2 regions of the Pseudomonas sp. 2FE genome follow, and region 2 is predicted to be linked to the other one. Evidence: predicted binding sites of a transcription regulator. Region 2 holds the regulator's gene; the other holds the start of a gene.
The links. The regulator LexA, encoded in region 2, represses DNA repair genes until DNA is damaged. The targets are predictions, from matches to a motif close to CTGTNTNNNNANACAG.

Region 1 (9,946 bases), on a different contig from region 2:
CGGTGGCTTTCGAGGCCAGCGCCGAGGAACGCGACACCCGCGGGTTCATCTCGATCACCACCATGCGCCCGGTTTCCGGGCAGATGCCGAACTGCACGTTGGAGCCGCCGGTTTCCACGCCAATCTCACGCAGCACCGCCAGCGAGGCGTTGCGCATGATCTGGTATTCCTTGTCGGTCAGCGTTTGCGCTGGCGCAACCGTGATCGAGTCGCCGGTGTGCACGCCCATCGGGTCGAAGTTCTCGATGGAGCAGACGATGATGCAGTTATCCTTCTTGTCGCGGACCACCTCCATCTCGTATTCCTTCCAGCCGATCAGCGATTCGTCGATCAGCAGCTCTTTGGTCGGCGACAAGTCCAGACCGCGGGCGCAAATTTCCTCGAACTCTTCACGGTTGTAAGCGATACCGCCACCGGTGCCGCCCATGGTGAAAGACGGACGGATGATGCACGGGAAACCCAGTTTATCGAGCACCGTATAGGCTTCATCCATGCTGTGGGCGATACCGGAACGCGGGCAGGCCAGACCGATGTCTTTCATCGCCTTGTCGAAACGCGAGCGGTCTTCGGCCTTGTCGATGGTGTCGGCGTTGGCACCGATCATCTCGACGCCGAATTTCTCCAGAATCCCGTGGTGCTCCAGATCCAGTGCGCAGTTCAGCGCGGTCTGACCACCCATGGTCGGCAGCAGTGCGTCCGGGCGCTCTTTCTCGATGATCTTGGCCACGGTCTGCCATTTGATCGGCTCGATGTAGGTCGCGTCGGCCATCGCCGGGTCGGTCATGATGGTCGCGGGGTTGGAGTTCACCAGAATGACCCGGTACCCCTCCTCGCGCAGTGCCTTGCAGGCCTGGGCGCCGGAGTAGTCGAACTCGCAGGCCTGGCCGATGACGATGGGGCCGGCGCCGAGGATCAGGATACTTTTAATGTCTGTACGTTTTGGCATTTTCTACTCTCGAATCCGTTGGTCAGTCGGCAAGTCGTCTTCAAAACTACTGCGCGGCGCCTGTGCTGCGTTGCGCGCTGCTCACTTCCTCACCGTACTGCTTGTACTGTCTCGTCGTTGCGCTCCGGGCGCCTTGCCCAGGCGCCGCTCGCTACGTTTTCCAGGCGACTTGATTAACGCCGCGCGGCCATGGCTTCGATAAAGCGGTCGAACAGTGGCGCGACATCCATCGGGCCCGGGCTGGCTTCCGGGTGCCCCTGGAAGCTGAAGGCCACCTTGTCGGTACGCTCGATGCCCTGCAGGGTGCCATCGAACAACGACTTATGGGTTGCGCGCAGATTGGCCGGCAGGGTTGCTTCGTCTACCGCAAAACCGTGGTTTTGACTGGTAATCATCACCACACCGCTGTCCAGATCCTGGACCGGGTGGTTAGCGCCGTGGTGGCCGAGTTCCATCTTCACGGTCTTGGCACCGGAGGCCAGGGCCAGCAGCTGATGACCGAGGCAGATGCCGAACAGCGGAGTCTCGGTTTCGAGGATGTCGCGAATTGCGCTGATGGCGTAATCGCACGGCTCCGGGTCACCCGGGCCATTGGACAGGAACACGCCATCCGGTTTCAACGCCAGCACTTCGCTGGCCGGAGTCTGTGCCGGCACCACGGTCAGGCGGCAACCGCGCTCGACCAGCATGCGCAGGATGTTCAGCTTGACGCCGTAGTCGTAGGCGACCACGTGGTACGGCAGCTCGCTGGCGGCGATTTCCGGGTGACTGTCGCTTTTCAGGTTCCAGACACTCGAGCGCCACTCATAACGCTCGCTAGCGCTCACGACCTTCGCCAGATCCATCCCCTTCAGCCCTGGGAAGCCGCGGGCTGCAGCCAATGCCTGCTCGTCGGAGATATTGTCGCCAGCCAGGATGCAGCCGTTCTGCGCACCTTTCTCACGCAGGATGCGGGTCAGGCGACGGGTGTCGATACCGGCGATGGCCACCACGTTGTTGGCCTTCAGGTAATCCGGCAGCGACAGGGTGCTACGCCAGTTGCTGGCCACCAGGGGCAGATCGCGAATCACCAGGCCGGCGGACCAGACGCGATTGGATTCGGCGTCTTCCGGCGTAGTGCCGGTGTTGCCGATATGCGGATAAGTCAGGGTAACGATTTGCTGGGCATAGGAAGGATCGGTAAGGATTTCCTGATAGCCGGTCATGGCGGTGTTGAACACCACCTCTCCAACGGTTTGACCGTCGACTCCAATGGCTTCGCCGCGAAAAATGCTGCCATCAGCAAGGGCCAAAATGGCTGGTTTAAGGGCTGGCTTAGTCAAGAAAACCTCCGTTCAATCAAGCCTGACAGGGCGTACGCAGGTTGTAAAAAAGCGGGATGACGCTTGGACACGTCACCCCGCTTTTTTCGAATCACTTTTTCAAGTTCCCGCGCGCTTTTAGTGGACACACTAAAGCTGTAGCTTACAGAAAAAGGCCTTTTTGGTCTACCCGCCATTACAACCCTTTAGCTGTCTCAGCGCAGACTCAGCACATCCTGCATGTCGTACAGCCCCGGCTGCTGCCCTTCCAGCCACAACGCAGCACGCACCGCCCCCCTGGCGAAGGTCATGCGACTGGAGGCCTTGTGGGTGATTTCCACGCGCTCGCCATCCGCCGCGAACAGCACGGTATGGTCGCCGACCACATCCCCCGCACGCACTGTGGCGAAGCCGATGGTCTGCCGTTCACGCGCACCGGTCTGGCCCTCACGACCGTAGACCGCGACCTTCTGCAGATCGCGCCCCAGGGCATTGGCCACCACTTCGCCCATGCGCAGCGCCGTGCCGGACGGCGCATCGACCTTGTGCCGGTGATGCGCCTCGATGATTTCGATATCGACCTCATCGCCCAGCACGCGAGCGGCGGTATCCAGCAGCTTCAAGCAGAGATTGACGCCCACGCTGAAGTTGGCGGCGAAGACGATGGGAATCTCCTTGCCCGCCTCCGCCAACAATTGTTTCTCTTCGGCGCTGAAACCCGTGGTGCCGATGATCATGGCCTTGCCCGCCTGCCGGCACAGCGCCAGGTTCTGCAAGGTCACGGACGGGTGGGTGAAATCGATCAGCACATCGAAGCGGTCCAGCACCGCGGCCAGATCACCCGACAGCGGCACGCCCAGCTTGCCGAGCGCCGCCAGCTCACCAGCATCCGCCCCGATCAGGCTGCTGTCCGGGCGATCGACCGCCGCCGTCAAGCAGGCACCGGCCTGCTGTATCGCTTCGATCAGGGTCTTGCCCATGCGCCCAGCGGCACCCACTACGGCTATACGTCGCATAAATCCAGCTCCCAGCTACCAGCCCAAAGCTGCAAGGTACAGGCAGCGCTCGCCGCCTGACGCCTGCAACTGGTTACTTACACATCCCCGAAGAAGCGCTTCACGCCCTCGAACCAGCCACTGGCCTTGGGCGAGTGGGAGGTATCGCCCAGCAGCGACTTGCGGAACTCTTCGAGCAGCTCACGCTGGCGCTTATCCAGATGCACCGGCGTCTCCACCGCGACCCGGCACATCAGGTCGCCAGCACCGCCGCCACGCACAGGGGCGACGCCCTTGCCGCGCAGACGGAACAGTTTGCCGGTTTGCGTGCCTTCCGGAATCTTCAGTTTGACCCGACCATCCAGGGTCGGCACTTCCAACTCCCCCCCCAGCGCCGCATCGGCGAAGCTGATCGGCACTTCGCAGTACAGGTGCTTGCCGTCACGCTGGAAGATCGCATGCTCGCGCACATTGACCACGACGTATAGGTCGCCCGCCGGGCCACCCATGGCGCCCGCCTCGCCCTCACCGGACAGACGAATGCGGTCGCCGGTGTCGACGCCTGGCGGCACCTTGACCGACAAGGTCTTGTGCTCTTCCACCCGACCATGACCGTGACAGGCGCCACAGGGGTCGGCAATCATCTTGCCGCTGCCATGGCAACGCGGACAAGCCTGCTGCACCGAGAAGAAGCCCTGCTGCATGCGCACCTGACCGATGCCGCCACAGGTGGTGCAGGTCACCGGGCTGGTGCCCTTCTTCGCACCGGAACCCTCGCAGATTTTGCAATTGACCAGCGTCGGCACTCGAATGGTTACGGTGGTGCCACGCACTGCCTCTTCCAGATTCAGCTCCAGGGTGTAGCGCAGGTCGCTGCCGCGCTGCGCACCGCCGCGCGAACCGCCACGGGCACCGCCGAAGAAGTCACTGAACACATCACCGAAGATATCGGAGAAGTTCGCCCCGCCAAACCCAGCACCGCCAGCGCCGCCGCCCATGCTCGGATCGACCCCGGCATGCCCGTACTGGTCGAAGGCCGCACGCTTGTTCGCATCGGACAGCACTTCGTAGGCCTCGTTGGCTTCCTTGAACCGCTCTTCCGAGGCTTTATCGTCAGGGTTGCGATCCGGGTGGTGCTTCATTGCCAGCCGGCGATAAGCCTTCTTCAGCTCCGCCTCGCTAGCGCCGCGCTCGACACCCAGCACTTCGTAATAGTCACGCTTAGCCATAATTCTTTAGCACTCTTAAATCACCTTCTCCAGACACGCCAACGCGGGAGCAAGCTCCCGCGCGACGGACAACACCTGCCCACGCTTTAGCTGGGCAGGTTGGAGCGCAAGCAAGCGGACGCTTACTTGTTTTCCTTGACCTCTTCGAACTCGGCATCGACCACATCGTCAGCACCGCCTTTCGCTTCGTCATGCCCATGCGCCGCTTCACCAGGCTGCGGCTGTTCGGCGTACATTTTTTGCGCCAGCGGCGTAGTCGCTTCGGACAGGGCGTTGATCTTGGCTTCGATAGCCGCCTTGTCGTCGCCCTTCACGGCCACTTCGAGTTCGCCCAAGGCCTTTTCGATCGCCGCTTTCTCGTCCGCAGTGGCTTTGTCGCCCGCTTCGGTGAGCATTTTGCGGGTTGCGTGCACCAGTGCGTCACCCTGGTTACGCGCCATCGCCAGCTCTTCGAACTTGCGGTCTTCCTCGGCATTCACCTCGGCGTCACGCACCATTTGCTGGATCTCTTCCTCGGACAGGCCCGAGTTGGCCTTGATCACGATGGACTGCTGCTTGCCGGTGGCCTTGTCCTTCGCGCCCACATGCAGGATGCCGTTGGCATCGATATCGAAGGTCACTTCGATCTGCGGTACACCGCGCGGCGCCGGCGGAATCTCGGCCAGGTCGAACTTGCCCAGCGACTTGTTCTGCGCGGCTTGCTTACGCTCGCCCTGCAACACGTGAATGGTCACGGCGCCCTGGTTGTCGTCGGCGGTCGAGAACACCTGCGACTTCTTGGTCGGAATGGTGGTGTTTTTCTCGATCAGCGCGGTCATCACGCCACCCATGGTTTCGATACCCAGGGTCAGCGGGCTGACGTCGAGCAGCAGCACGTCCTTCACGTCGCCAGCCAACACCGCCCCCTGAATCGCCGCGCCCACGGCCACGGCTTCGTCCGGGTTGACGTCCTTACGCGGCTCCTTGCAGAAGAAGTCGGTCACCAGCTTCTGCACCAGCGGCATGCGAGTCTGACCGCCGACCAGGATCACGTCATGGATCGCGCCCACATCGATACCGGCATCTTTCATCGCGATACGGCACGGCTCGATGGTGCGCTGCACCAGGTCTTCCACCAGGGATTCCAGCTTGGCGCGGGAGATCTTCACGTTCAGGTGCTTCGGCCCGGTCTGGTCGGCGGTGATATAGGGCAGGTTAACGTCGGTCTGCTGGCTGGAGGACAGCTCGATCTTGGCCTTCTCGGCGGCCTCTTTCAGGCGCTGCATGGCCAGCGGGTCGCCCTTGAGGTTCATGCCGCTTTCTTTCTTGAACTCGTCGACCAGGTAGTCGATCAGGCGGATGTCGAAATCCTCACCACCGAGGAAGGTGTCACCATTGGTCGCCAACACTTCGAACTGGTGCTCGCCATCGACTTCGGCGATCTCGATCACCGAGATGTCGAAGGTGCCACCACCCAGGTCATAAACGATCACGGTGTGGTCGCCCTTGGCCTTGTCCATACCGTAGGCCAATGCAGCCGCAGTCGGCTCGTTGATGATGCGCTTGACGTCCAGACCGGCGATGCGGCCGGCGTCTTTAGTGGCCTGGCGCTGACTGTCGTTGAAGTACGCCGGCACGGTGATCACCGCCTCGGTGACAGGCTCGCCGAGGTAGTCTTCGGCGGTCTTCTTCATCTTCTTCAGCACTTCCGCGGAAATCTGCGGCGGAGCCATTTTCTGGCCCTTCACTTCCACCCAGGCATCGCTGTTATCGGCCTTGACGATTTTGTACGGAACCATCTGGATGTCTTTCTGGACGACGTTCTCTTCGAAGCGACGACCGATCAGACGCTTCACCGCGTACAGGGTATTGTGCGGGTTGGTCACCGCCTGACGCTTGGCCGACTGACCGACGAGGATTTCACCGTCGTTGCTGTAAGCGATGATCGACGGCGTGGTGCGCGCACCCTCGGCGTTCTCGATGACCTTGACGGTACCGTTTTCCAGAATCGCGACGCAGGAGTTGGTGGTCCCCAGGTCGATACCGATAATTCTGCCCATCTTCACTCTCCCGAAATTGTGCCTTGAACCTTGAATGCGCCGCGCCCTGGTTTCACCGGTCGCGGCAGCTCTGAATCGCCTGCCTTAATAGATGGGGGCCTGATGCCGAATTTCAAGCCTGCTCATCCATCGAAGGTGGCGTCTCGGCCGGGGGCTTGCTGACCACGACCATGGCCGGACGCAGCAGGCGACCGCTGAGCAGATAACCCTTCTGGAACACCTTGAGCACGCTATTGGGCTCAAGACTGGTGCTTTCCTGCACGGCCATGGCCTGATGGTGTTCGGCATTGAACGGCGCGCCATGCGGGTCGATGACTTCCAACTGATAACGCTTCAGGGTGTCCTGGAACAGCTTGAGCGTCAGCTCCATGCCTTCACGCACCGGCTTGATCGCCTCGTCATCCGGATTGGACAGCTCAAGACCGCGCTCGAGGCTGTCGACGACCGGCAACAGATCATTGGCAAATCTTTCCAGGGCGAACTTGTGGGCTTTTTCCACATCCTGATCGGCGCGACGGCGCACGTTCTGTAAGTCAGCCGCAACCCGCAGAGCCTGATCCTGAGCGGCCGCCAGCTGCTCTTCCAGCGCTTGCACGCGGGCAGCCAGATCTTCGCTCGATACAGCCTCAGCAGCGGGTTCCGCGCCAGGATTCTGGGAATTCAGGGTCTGTTCGTCAGCCATGCGTCTCTCCTCTCAAAAACGACCGCGAGCCTCACTCACGTTTCTGCCGCTTATATGGGGTCACAATCTGCCGATTCAAGAGCGGCGGAGGATTGTCAGGCACAAAACAAACACTGTATAAATAACCATGTCTTACGCCTGAGGGCTCCGCCATGCTGGTACACCTATCCGTGCACAACTACGCCATCGTCGAACATCTCGACCTCGAGCTGAATGGCGGGATGAGCGTCATTACCGGTGAAACCGGCGCCGGCAAGTCGATCATGCTCGACGCCCTCGGCCTGTGCCTCGGTGATCGCGCCGACAGCGGTGTGGTGCGGCCCGGCGCCGACAAGGCGGATATCCTCGCCAGCTTCGATCTTGCCGAGATTCCGGAAGCCCGCGCCTGGCTGGCCGAGCGCGACCTGGAGAGCGACGGGCCGTGCATCCTCCGCCGGGTGATCACCGCCGAAGGTCGCTCGCGCGGCTACATCAACGGCTCACCCTGCCCGCAAGGCGACCTGAAAGCCCTCGGCGAACTGCTGATCGACATCCACAACCAGCACGAACACCAGTCGCTGCTCAAACCCGAGACTCACCGCCGCCTGCTCGATGAGTACGCCGGCAGCCAGGAACTGGCGCGCCAGGTGCAACTCGCCGCGCAGCGCTGGCGGCAAACCCGACAAGAGCTGGAACGCCTGTCCAGCGCCGGCGATGAGCAGCGCGCGCGCCATCAATTGCTCAGCTATCAACTGGAAGAGCTCGACAACCTGGCACTCGGCGAAACCGAACTGACGCAACTGGAACAGGATCACAAGGCCCTGGCCAATGCCGAAAGCCTGCTGAGCGCCTGTCGCCTGGTACTGGAACAATGCAGTGAAAACGACGCCGGCAACGTCTTGTCCGCGCTAACCAGCAGCCTGCAGCGGCTCGGCGCGTTCAACAGTCCACAGGGCGCCCTTGGCGAAGCCGTCAACCTGCTGGCCAGCGCGCAGATCCAGGTGGAAGAAGCAGTCGGCGAACTGAACCGCTTTCTCGATCACTTCGACGCCGATCCCGCGCGCCAGCAACTGCTCGAAGAGCGCCTCGACACTATCTACACCCTGGCGCGCAAGCACCGGATACCACCGAGCGAACTGTCCGCCCTGCAACAGCAGCTATTTGAAGAGCTGGAAAACCTCAACGCCGACGACCAGGCCGCCGAGCGCCTGAGCGAAGAACTTTGCGCCTACGCTCGCCATTACCAAGAAAAGGCCTGCGAGCTCAGCACGCTCCGGCATAGCGCGGCGGGGCAACTGGCTAGCGCCGTCGAAATCGAGATGCAGCGCCTGGGCATGCCGGGCGGACGCTTCAACATCGAACTGCACGGTGCCAACGCCACCGATCCGCACCCGCAAGGCCTGGAGCAAGTGGAGTTTCTGGTCAGCGCCAACCCCGGCCAGCCGCTCAAGGCCCTGGCGAAAGTCGCTTCCGGCGGCGAACTATCACGCATCAGCCTGGCCATCCAGGTGATCACTGCGCAAACCTCGCGAGTCCCCACGCTGATCTTCGATGAAGTCGACGTCGGCATTGGCGGCCCTACTGCCGAAGTGGTGGGCCAACTGCTGCGCCGCCTCGGTTCACGCGGCCAGGTGCTGACCGTGACCCACCTGCCGCAGGTCGCCGCGCAAGGGCACCAGCATCTGTTCGTGCACAAAGCCCGCGGCAGCGACGCCACCCGCACCGCAGTGGCGAATCTGGACGGCCCAGGACGGATTGAAGAAATCGCCCGCATGCTCGGCGGCGTCGACTTGACCGAGGAATCCCTGGCGCACGCCCGGCAGATGGTCAGCACCGCCGCCAATGCGTAGGGCGGTCTCGGAGCGCAGCGACAGCCCGCCGTAACCAACGGCGTACTGCTCGCGAGTACGCCCTACGATAAAAGCAAAAAGGCGACCCTCGGGTCGCCTTTTCATTACCAGCATCGGTAAGCCTTACTTCTTCTTACGCACGTAGAGCACCAGATTGTGATCCACCAACTCGAAACCATGCTCACGCACTATCTCTTTTTGGCGCTTCTCGATCTCGGTATCGAAGAACTCGATCACTTCACCGGAATCGACACAGACCATATGATCGTGGTGACCGCCATCGGCCAACTCAAACACCGCATGACCGCCATCGAAGTTGTGCCGCACCACCAGACCGGCGGCCTCGAATTGAGTCAGTACACGGTACACCGTGGCCAACCCCACATCTTCGCCGGCCTCCATCAGCGCCTTGTACACATCTTCCGCACTCATGTGGCGCTGCTCGGCAGAGTCGAGCATCTGCAGAATTTTGACCCGCGGCAGGGTCACTTTAAGGCCAGCTTTTCGTAGTTCGCTATTTTCAACCATGGTCAGCTTTCTCGCGGTTGCTGCTTCGCAGCTCCCTTCAATGCAGGTATGATCGGACGTCAAGTTGCCCAGCCAAGATAGTGGAAGTCACCCACCGATGCAAAACACCAAGCTCTTGCTGACTAGCCTCACCTTTGTGGGACTGTTCGCACTCGCCGGCTGTTCATTCCCCGGGGTTTATAAAATCGACATTCAACAGGGCAATGTCGTGACGCAGGACATGATAGACCAGTTACGCCCTGGAATGACCCGTCGTCAAGTGCGTTTTATCATGGGTAACCCACTGATTACCGATACCTTCCACGCCGACCGCTGGGACTATCTGTACAGCATCCAGCCAGGCGGCACGCAGCGCCTGCAGGAACGCGTCAGCATCCTGTTCGATGGCAAGGATCAA
Region 2 (9,946 bases):
TGCTGGGCATCTGCGGGTTGCTGCTGAATATCCCGCTGAACTACGTGTTCATCTATGGCCACCTCGGCATGCCGGCGATGGGCGGCCCCGGCTGTGGCTGGGCCACCGCGCTGGTGATGTGGTTCATGTTTTTCGGCATGCTCGCCTGGGTGCATTGGGCACCGGTGTACAAAGCCAGTCAGCTGTTCAGCCATTTCGAGTGGCCGCGCTGGCAGGTGATCCAACGCCTGCTCAGCATCGGGGTGCCAATCGGCATCGCCGTGTTTGCCGAGTCGAGTATCTTCGCGGTGATCGCCCTGCTGATCGGCGGCCTGGGCGCCCACGTCGTCGCCGGCCATCAAATCGCGCTGAACTTCAGCTCACTGGTGTTCATGATTCCCTATGCGCTGGGCATGGCGGTCACCGTCCGCGTCGGCCAAGCCCTGGGCCGTGGCGAGCCGCGTGAGGCGCGCTTTGTCGCGGGGCTGGGAATCGCCACCGCGCTGGCCTATGCGTGCGTCTCGGCCAGCCTGATGCTGTGGCTGCGCGCCAGCATCGCGCAGATCTATACCCCGGATGCAACGGTCATCGCCGTGGCCTCGACGCTGATCATCTTCTCCGCGCTGTTCCAGTTCTCCGACGCCATTCAGGTGACCGCCGCCGGCGCCCTGCGCGGCTACCAAGACACCCGCGCGACCATGCTCATGACCCTGTTCGCCTATTGGGGCATCGGCCTGCCGGTGGGCTATGCGCTGGGGCTGTCGGATTGGTTCGGCGAGCCCAGCGGACCACGCGGTCTGTGGCAGGGATTGATTGTCGGCCTGACGTGCGCCGCGCTGATGCTGACGATTCGCCTGGCCCGTAGTGCGCGCCAGCGTATCCGCAGCAGCGCCGCGGTTTATTCATCGTCATGAGCCGGCACGGCGGCTAGCGCGTCCCAATAGATCGCTTATGAGCTCTTCTTGCGAATCCAGTACAGATAGGTCCCCGCCTCTTCCTGCTGCTCCAGCAACTCATGGCCGAGGAACATGCAGAACTTGGGGATGTCGCGGCGCGTCGAGGGATCGGTCGCGATCACCTTGAGCAAACCACCGGCTGGCAGGTCGCGCACCTTGTTGTGCAGCAGCATGACCGGCTCGGGGCAATACAGGCCCGTGGCGTCCAGAATGGCGTCAGCCAGCGTGGTATCGAGTTCAGACATTGAGGCGCTCCAAAAACTGATGGCCATTGTCGCGCAAAGCTGACCCTGAGGTCACCTTCACCCGTCCGATTCAGGCCGTGTGAAAACTACTGCGCCCGGCTGACACAACCTTGGATGGGCAGCCACTAAGCCCGCGTTGCGGCAAGCTGCAGCCTTATTTGCCATAAGAAATTAAGAGCTTGCCGCCATGCGCCTGAGTTTGCTCCTGCTTACCGCCCTGCTACTGAGTGGCTGCGCCGCTCGTGATCAATTGCCGGATTTCGCCGCCACGGCCGATCAGGACTTACCGGCCACGCACTTCGAAGCGGTCATTCTCGGTCGCGACGGCACCAAACTCTCTGCCACGGTCTTCCAGCCGGCCCTGAAAGCCGGCGCCAGTGCCCCGGTGATAGTGCAGACCCACGGCTGGGGCGGCTGGCGCGTGACCGGGCCGGAGAGTTTCTACGGCACCCAGATGATGTCCGGGCGCGCGGCCCTGAAAGCCTGGCAAGCCGGCTTCTGGGTGATCAGTTACGACCAGCGCGGCTGGGGTGGCAGCGATGGCAATATCGAGATGATGGACCCGCGCTACGAGGTGCAGGACGCCCTCGCCGTGATCGACTGGGCGGCGCAACACCTGCCGCGCCTGCGCATGGACGGGCCGAACGATCCACGGGTCGGCATGCTCGGTGAAAGTTACGGCGGCGCCGTGCAGTTGCTGGCTTCGGCCGAGGACCCGCGCATCGACGCCCTGGTGCCCATCGCCACCTGGTACGACCTCGCCGAAGCGCTGGCACCGGGCGGCCACATGAAGGTCGGCTGGACCGGCGTATTGCTCGGCCTCGGCATGACCACCGGTTATGACCTCGGCAAGTTCGCCCAGCCGCCCTACCTGAAAAGCGCTGGCGGCGAGATGACCACGCAAGCGCAAGCCGAACTCAAGGCCCATAGCCTGACCAGCTACTGCGCCCGCGGCCAGCGCCCCCACGCCGACACCCTGTTGATCCAGGGCATGCGCGACACCTTGTTCCCGCTCAACCAGGGCCTGGCGATTCGCGACTGCCTGCAACAGGGCGATGCCGACATACGCCTGCTGGGCATGCAGGGCGGGCACATCTTGCCGCCGCCCATGCAGAGCTGGAGCGGCCTGCCGCCCTTCAACAACGAGCCCGTGCTGCACTGCGGTGACCGCGCGATCAATCTGTATCAGGCGATAGTCGCCTGGTACCAAGACAAACTGGACGGCCGCACCGGTGTGGCCGCCAGCGTGCCGGAACTCTGCCTGAGCCTGAACCTGGAGCAGGGCCTGGCGCTGCAACAGCTGCCCGCAGCCCAGCAACGACTCACTCTGCCGGCAACCCAGATTCGCCCACTGAGCAGCGGCCTGCTGGAGCCGGCTCGCTTTATCCCGCTGCACACGGCGCAAGAAACCAGCGCGCTGGTCGGCGTACCGCGTATTTATCTGGCTGAAGATGCGCAAGCACCCACCCTGTTCGCCTCCTTAGTGGTGCAGCGCGCCGATGGCAGCAGCGAAGTACTGAGCGAACAAGTCACCCCGCTGACCGGGCAGGCCGAGACTGATTTGGCGGCCATCAGCAGCGTGCTGCAACCCGGCGATGTGCTAGGCCTGCGGATCAGTGGTTTCAGCGGCCAGTACCTGTTCAACAGTTCCTGGCAGCCGTCATCGGTGACCCTGCGCGGGGAAATCGAGCTGCCCGGGCTACAGCCCTTGCCGCCGCGCCTGGCTAACAGCCAATTGCCGTGATCGCCAACCTACATGAGAGAGGCCTGAGGGGTTCTACTACTTGCCTAAGCGGCGCAGACTTCTTCGCGGTCGTGATGGAGCTGTTTGCAGCCGATGGCGACCTTGATGCCGCGCGCGACAAAGCCGTCCTCGATACGCTCGAGCAGGCGCCGCACTTAGGCGTAACGCTGCTTCATCGGCAGTTTGAGGTTGACCACCGCCTCGCGGCGCAGCCCTTCACCGGTCCAGGACTGTAGGGTGGGTTAGTAGGCGTAACCCACCATCCGGCCCGCAAGTGGCGATGCTTGGCGGCACCCTTGGTGGGTTACGCCGCTGCGCGGCTAACCCACCCTACGAACTTAAGGCTTACAGCTTCTTATTCCCCCAACACCCTGGCCAATACCGCCTTGACCTTGTCGATGCCTTCGGCCAGTGCCTGTTCGATCTCGGCCATGGTGATGATCCCAGCCGACTTGCCGGCCGCCGGGTTGACCACCAGCGCCAGACAGGCATAGGGCAACGCCAGCTCGCGGGCCAGCACCGTTTCCGGCATGCCGGTCATGCCGACGATGTCGCAACCGTCGCGCTCCAACCGGGCGATCTCGGCCACCGTCTCTAGCCGCGGCCCCTGGGTGCAGGCATACACGCCATGCCCGCTGAACGCGCAGCCTCCCGCCGCCAGCGCTGCCGTCAACTGCTCGCGCAGCGCAGCATCGTAGGGGTAGCTGAAATCCACGTGGGTCACATGCTCCAGCTCACCCGCGAAGAAGGTGTGCTCACGCCCGGAGGTGTAATCGATGATCTGGTGTGGGACGCAGAAATGTCCGGTGCCCATGGCCGGGTGAATACCGCCGACGGCATTCACCGCCACAATCGCCTCGGCCCCGGCCTGTTTCAGCGCCCAGAGGTTGGCCCGGTAGTTGACCTGGTGCGGCGGAATGCGGTGCGGATGGCCATGCCGTGCCAGGAACAGCACCTCGCGACCGGTGTACTCACCACGCAGGATATCCGCCGAAGGCGCGCCATAGGGCGTGTCCAGGGACAGCGCCTGGCGAATGGTCAAACCTTCCAGCTGGGTCAGGCCGGTGCCGCCGATAATGGCGTAGACAGTCATGTTCGTTATCCTTAGTCAATCAACTGGGCGGCCTGCAAGGCACCCATGGCCTGGAGCCAACGCGGGCTCTGACGGTATTCGGTGGTCGGGAAAGCCTGGCCGCGCATCCGCGCCAGACGCGCTGGCGGCTGCACTTTCAGACGCTGCAAAGCGCTCAAGGCCAGTTCTGCGGCGCCGCGCTCATTGCACACCAGCCCCATGTCGCAGCCCGCAGTCAGGGCAGCCTCGATCCGGTTCGCCGCATCGCCCACCACATGGGCGCCAGCCATGGACAGGTCATCACTGAAGATCACCCCATCGAACTGCAACTCACCGCGCAGGATGTCCTGCAGCCAACGACGGGAGAAACCGGCCGGCTGGCTGTCCACCTGCGGGTAGATGACATGGGCCGGCATCACCGCGGCCAACTGCTGACTTAATGCCGCGAAAGGCCGCAGATCACTAGCGCGGATCTGCTCCAGGCTGCGCTCGTCAACGGGAATCGCCACATGAGAGTCCGCCTCCGCCCAGCCATGGCCGGGAAAATGCTTGCCGGTCGCCGCCATACCGGCCGCGTTCATGCCGCGAATGAAGGCACCGGCCAGCAGCGTGGCCCGCTGTGGGTCGCCCTCGAAAGCACGGCTACCGACCACCGCACTGCGCTGATAATCCAGATCGAGCACCGGCGCAAAGCTTAGATCCAGCCCCACCGCCAGCACTTCGGTAGCCATCAGCCAACCGCACTGCTCGGCCAGCCACTCGGCATTAGCGTTATCGGCAATCGCCCGCATCGCCGGCAACCGCACGAAACCTTGGCGCAGACGCTGTACTCGCCCCCCCTCTTGATCCACCGCCAACAACAAATCCGGACGCACGGCACGAATCGCCGCAGACAGCTCCCGCACCTGTCGCGGATGCTCGATATTGCGCGCGAACAAGATCAGACCGCCCACTTGCGGCTGGCGCAGTAGTTGGCGGTCTTCGGCGGTCAGCCAAGTGCCACCGATATCCAGCATCAATGAGCCTTGCAGGCCAGAAGTCATAACAAAATCCTTAGCTGAGTTCGGCCGCCGCCCATGCCGGGCACGGCGCTTCATCTATCTGTACAGCGCAGTGGACGGGCACACGGGGAAAGAGTTCCAGCACATCGCGATTGCGCAGGCGAATGCAGCCGTGGGAGCCAGGTATCCCCATCGGCTCAGTGTCCGGGGTGCCATGCAGGTAGACATAACGGCGGAAGGTATCCACGGCACCGAGACGATTGCGCCCCAACTCGCAGCCGCTTAGCCAGAGAATCCGCGTGAGAATCCAATCGCGGTTGGGAAACTGCTCGCTCAGCGCCTCAGACCAGACCTCGCCCGTCCAACGCCGCCCACGCAGCACCGCACCCACGGGTAGCCCTTCGCCAATCTTCGCGCGCACCTGATGCAGGCCGCGCGGCGTACAGCCGGAGCCGTTTTGCTCACCCGGTCCATTCAGTGCAGTGGAAACCGCCAGGCGCAGCACCAGCTGCCCATTGGCAAAGCCGTACAGGCATTGGTCGGCGAGAGAGATGTGGAGAAGATCGAGGGCACGCATGGCGGCTAGCTTAGCCGATCACATCGGCTGCGCCCACCGCTCGACGTCAAACCTTGGCGGTGGCGATTGCGGTTTTGCTGCGCGGCCGGAGCTGTGCGCTGGCCAGGGTTTCATCGGTCACCCCGGTTTCAGAACGCATGCCCGCTGCGAGGAATGGCACCATCAGGCGCATCACCTGCTCAATCGAGGTATTCACACCAAAATCAGTCTCGGCAATGGCGCGTAGCGCCTTGATCCCAGACATGCTGAAAGCGGCCGCACCGAGCATGAAGTGCACCCGCCAGAACAGCTCGATGGGTGGAATCCGTGGCGCCGCCTCATGCACCAGTTGCATATAGCGGCGAAACACCTTGCCGTACATATCTTCCAAATAACGCCGCAGGTGGCCCTGACTCTGACTGAACGCCAGCCCTAACAGGCGCATGAAAATCGACAGATCATTGCCACTGCGTGGCTTCACCGCCAAGGCTTGCTCGACCAGGATTTCGAGCAAATCTTCCAGGCTGGCTTTGTGATCGGCTTTAGCCTGACGGCGGTCCAGCTCTCGTTCGAGACTGGCGCAGAAAGGCCCGAGGAAGCGCGAGAACACCGCCTGGATCAGTGCTTTCTTCGAGCCGAAGTGATAGTTCACCGCCGCCAGGTTGACCCCGGCCTTGCTGGTGATCAAGCGTAACGACGTCTCAGCGAAACCTTTCTCCGCGAACAACTGTTCAGCAGCATCGAGGATGCGTTCGACGGTTTCTGACTGGGCCATTGGACATCACCTAACAAACACTTGTTTGAAACATACGTTTCAAGCCGCAACCTTGTCAAGTCGCATGAGCCGCCTTTCGGCCGGCCAGTCACGGACTTTTATAACAGACTGACTTTTATAACAGAGAGGCTTACTGCAAGACGTCCGCCAAGCGCCTGAAGTAACAGTCCTTGCTCGTCCGCTGCCAGTAGAAAAGCTTCAAAGCTGCAAAAAGGAGGATTGCCAAGCCTCAATCACTGTATATAATCACAGTCACTGTATAAAAAGACAGAGCTCAATAATGCTAAAACTGACGCCCCGCCAAGCTGAGATTCTCGCCTTTATCAAGCGCTGCCTTGAAGATAACGGCTACCCGCCGACCCGCGCAGAGATTGCCCAGGAACTCGGCTTCAAGTCACCCAACGCAGCCGAGGAACACCTAAAAGCGCTCGCCCGCAAAGGCGCGATTGAAATGACCCCAGGTGCTTCACGCGGCATCCGCATTCCCGGTTTTGAGCCGAGCAATGAGGAAGATGGCCTGCCCATCATTGGTCGCGTCGCTGCTGGCGCACCGATTCTGGCACAACAACATATCGAAGAATCCTGCCGGATCAACCCGGCGTTCTTCCATCCACGGGCCGACTACTTATTGCGTGTCCGCGGCATGAGCATGAAAGACGTCGGCATCTTCGATGGCGACCTGCTCGCCGTGCACACCACCCAAGAAGCACGCAACGGCCAAATTGTTGTGGCGCGCCTTGATGACGAAGTGACAGTAAAACGCTTTAAGCGCGAAGGCGACAAGGTCTGGCTGATTGCCGAGAACCCTGAGTTCGCGCCCATCGAAGTGGACCTGGAAGCACAGGATCTGGTGATCGAAGGTTTGAGTGTCGGCGTTATTCGCCGCTAAAGGAGACTTTATGCAGTTCCCGCAGTCGCTGAACCGTACGCAGCTTCCACTGTTCGAGGCCTTTCTGGCTCAACCGGTGACACCGCTGTTAACCGAAGCTGTGGAATCAGCTTGGTTTGATGACCCGGAAACCTTTAGCGAGCTGTCGCTGCGCGGCGCTGCCGGGAATTGCCTACACCTGCTCGCACCCATACTGCGCGAACTGAGTCAGGAAAAAGATGCCCGCTGGCTAACGCTGATCGCCCCACCAGCAAGCCTGACCCAAGCCTGGCTACGCGATGCAGGACTGAACCGCGAACGCATCCTCCTGCTCCAACCACGTGGCGAACAGAGCGCCCTAGGCCTTGCTTGCGAAGCTCTGCGCCTGGGCCGCAGCCATACAGTCGTAAGCTGGCTGCACCCGCTGCAGCGTCCGGCGCGCCAGCAACTTGCCGATGCCGCTTGCCTGGGCAAAGCACAAAGTCTGAATATCAGCCTGGGCTAAAGATCACTGATCGATTTCAGCCGCTGATCGGCACATGGATGTGCCACTCGCAACACAAAGACATTTACTTTGCCTAGAGAAATGCCGAGGCAGAAGGGTTTGCCGCGCTAGAAGAGCGCTTCAGGAAGAACCGCTCAATCAACTATTGGGAAGTAACGCGCGCTGATCAGTGAAGTACGCGCGGCCCATCTTCTCGCTCAAAATCACCCTCAGCCAATCGACCCGCCATTTGCACGCCCACATTCAGCATGGCTTTAGCGACTTCAATATGGTGACCCTGCAGAAAGGCCTTGGCATCGGCAGAAAAATCTAGAACTACCAACGCCTCTTCATCCTCTGCACGACGCAAGGCAATGCGCCCGTCGGGCAACTCGACGATTTCAAGAAAGGATGTAGGCATAAAATCTAATCTCCACGAAAGGCCGTTAGTGTACCAGCCAGCTTGGCCTCTCCCCTAGCCCACCTATCCACCCAACTCAGCACTCGCTGAGCGACTCACGAAAACGCAAGGCCAACACTTTGAGCTGCTGACGCCAGTCTTCCAGCAGTAGACGCGCCAGTGGCGGCTCGTCCTCATCCAGGCTGAGCGACTCGATCAAGGGCAGCGTCGGATCAATTTTCGCCTTTTTCGGCGCTTGTGGCGGCTGAAAGAGTGCCGCATAGGCTGCCACCAACTGGGCAAGCCAGGTCTCCGACTGCTGCGCCAGTTCTACCAGCTCAGCCAACTCTGGGCTCGGCGCGGTATCCAATACGGCTTTCGTCAGCACTAGCTCCACGCGCGGAACATTGGTCTCCGCCAGCCGGTAATAGCCGGCGATTTCGTGGCAAAGGCCTAGCAGCCCACCGTACAGGTGAAATAACGCCGCCTCGCGCTCGGCCTGAATCAGCGCCTGGGCGTTCATCGCACGCCCCTCTTCTGCTTGGCGCCAGGCATCCAGGGCCAAGCCAGCAAAATAGAGTTTTTGGTTGGTGCGGGTATACAGTTCATGGGCCATTACGGCGCCCTCCACAGCAGATACGGTCAATATACGCGCGCTAGCAAAGGCCGGCGCGCGTTCTATCTGATCCCGCTTAGCGTTTGTCTTCGACCTTCCAGGCCCCGCCGCCGTAGAACGCCCGCCAGCCGGTGGGCTTACCGTCCACCTCGCTCTGTACATACTGTTCGCGAGTCTTGCGGCTGAAGCGAATCACCGCAGGACGCCCATCCGGGTCCTTCTTCGGCGCCTCGATCAGGAAGTGATACTTCGGATCGATTTCGTCCTTGTGCGGAATCAGCTCCAGCACCAGAGGCGCGCGGGTTTCGCGGTTCTTCGGAAACTGGCTGGCCGCGAGAAACAGACCGGAAGCGCCATCGCGCAGTACGTAGGTGTCGTTAACCTTCTCGCACTTCAGCTCCGGCATCTTCACCGCATCCATCTTCGGCGGCGCCGGCTCGCCACTTTTCAGCAGCTTGCGGGTGTTCTTGCACTCAGCATTGGTGCAACCGAAGAATTTACCAAATCGACCGGTTTTCAACTGCATCTGGCTGCCGCACTTATCGCACTCGAGACTTGGCCCTTCATAGCCCTTGATCCGGTACTGACCCTGCTCGATCTCATAGCCCGTGCAATCCGGGTTGTTACCGCAGATATGCAGCTTACGCGTCTCATCCAGCAGATAGGCATCCATCGCAGTGCCGCACTTCTGGCAGCGATGCTTGCCCAGCAGCACCCGGGATTCGGATTCGCCTTCATCATCGGCGGCGATCTCATCGCCGGGGATTAGGTTGAGGGTCGACTTGCAGCGCTCTTTCGGCGGCAGGCTGTAGCCCGAGCAGCCGAGGAATACGCCGGTCGAGGCGGTACGAATCATCATCGGCCGGGCACATTCGCGGCAGGCGATATCGGTCGGCGTCGGCTGATTGGCACGCATGCCGCTGTCGGTTTCGGCAGCCACTTCGAGCTTTTTCTTGAAGTCGCCGTAGAACTCATCCAGCACGTGCTTCCACTCGCGCTCGCCCTGGGCCACATCGTCCAGATGCTCTTCCATGCCGGCAGTGAAGCCGTAGTCCATCAGGTTGGAGAAACTCTCGGAGAGACGCTCGGTAACGATGTCGCCCATTTTTTCCGAGTAGAAACGCCGGTTGTGCAGCGCTACATAACCGCGTTCCTGAATCGTCGAGATGATCGCGGCGTAAGTGGATGGGCGGCCAATACCACGCTTCTCCATCTCCTTGACCAGGCTGGCTTCCGAGTAGCGCGCCGGC

Region 1: recN (DNA repair protein RecN) is a predicted target of LexA. The motif match lies at 7,306-7,321, and genes of this name have one in related genera.

The regions. Positions count from the first base shown of each region.
Region 1 is NZ_SCMO01000012.1:69,986-79,931, forward strand. It holds gene carB (carbamoyl-phosphate synthase large subunit) at 1-946, opposite strand, end outside; gene carA (glutamine-hydrolyzing carbamoyl-phosphate synthase small subunit) at 1,120-2,268, opposite strand; gene dapB (4-hydroxy-tetrahydrodipicolinate reductase) at 2,463-3,263, opposite strand; gene dnaJ (molecular chaperone DnaJ) at 3,341-4,471, opposite strand; gene dnaK (molecular chaperone DnaK) at 4,594-6,510, opposite strand; gene grpE (nucleotide exchange factor GrpE) at 6,623-7,192, opposite strand; gene recN (DNA repair protein RecN) at 7,345-9,021, shown strand; gene fur (ferric iron uptake transcriptional regulator) at 9,145-9,549, opposite strand; gene FFS12_RS16470 (outer membrane protein assembly factor BamE) at 9,647-9,946, shown strand, end outside.
Region 2 is NZ_SCMO01000001.1:646,962-656,907, reverse strand. It holds gene FFS12_RS03160 (MATE family efflux transporter) at 1-893, shown strand, start outside; gene tusA (sulfurtransferase TusA) at 929-1,180, opposite strand; gene FFS12_RS03150 (alpha/beta fold hydrolase) at 1,368-2,924, shown strand; partial or broken gene FFS12_RS03145 (23S rRNA (cytidine(2498)-2'-O)-methyltransferase RlmM) at 2,969-3,160, opposite strand; gene FFS12_RS03140 (S-methyl-5'-thioinosine phosphorylase) at 3,280-4,017, opposite strand; gene nagZ (beta-N-acetylhexosaminidase) at 4,029-5,027, opposite strand; gene FFS12_RS03130 (L,D-transpeptidase) at 5,050-5,574, opposite strand; gene FFS12_RS03125 (TetR/AcrR family transcriptional regulator) at 5,621-6,328, opposite strand; gene lexA (transcriptional repressor LexA) at 6,609-7,217, shown strand; gene sulA (SOS-induced cell division inhibitor SulA) at 7,228-7,701, shown strand; gene FFS12_RS03110 (hypothetical protein) at 7,868-8,101, opposite strand; gene FFS12_RS03105 (DUF6586 family protein) at 8,178-8,696, opposite strand; gene topA (type I DNA topoisomerase) at 8,773-9,946, opposite strand, start outside.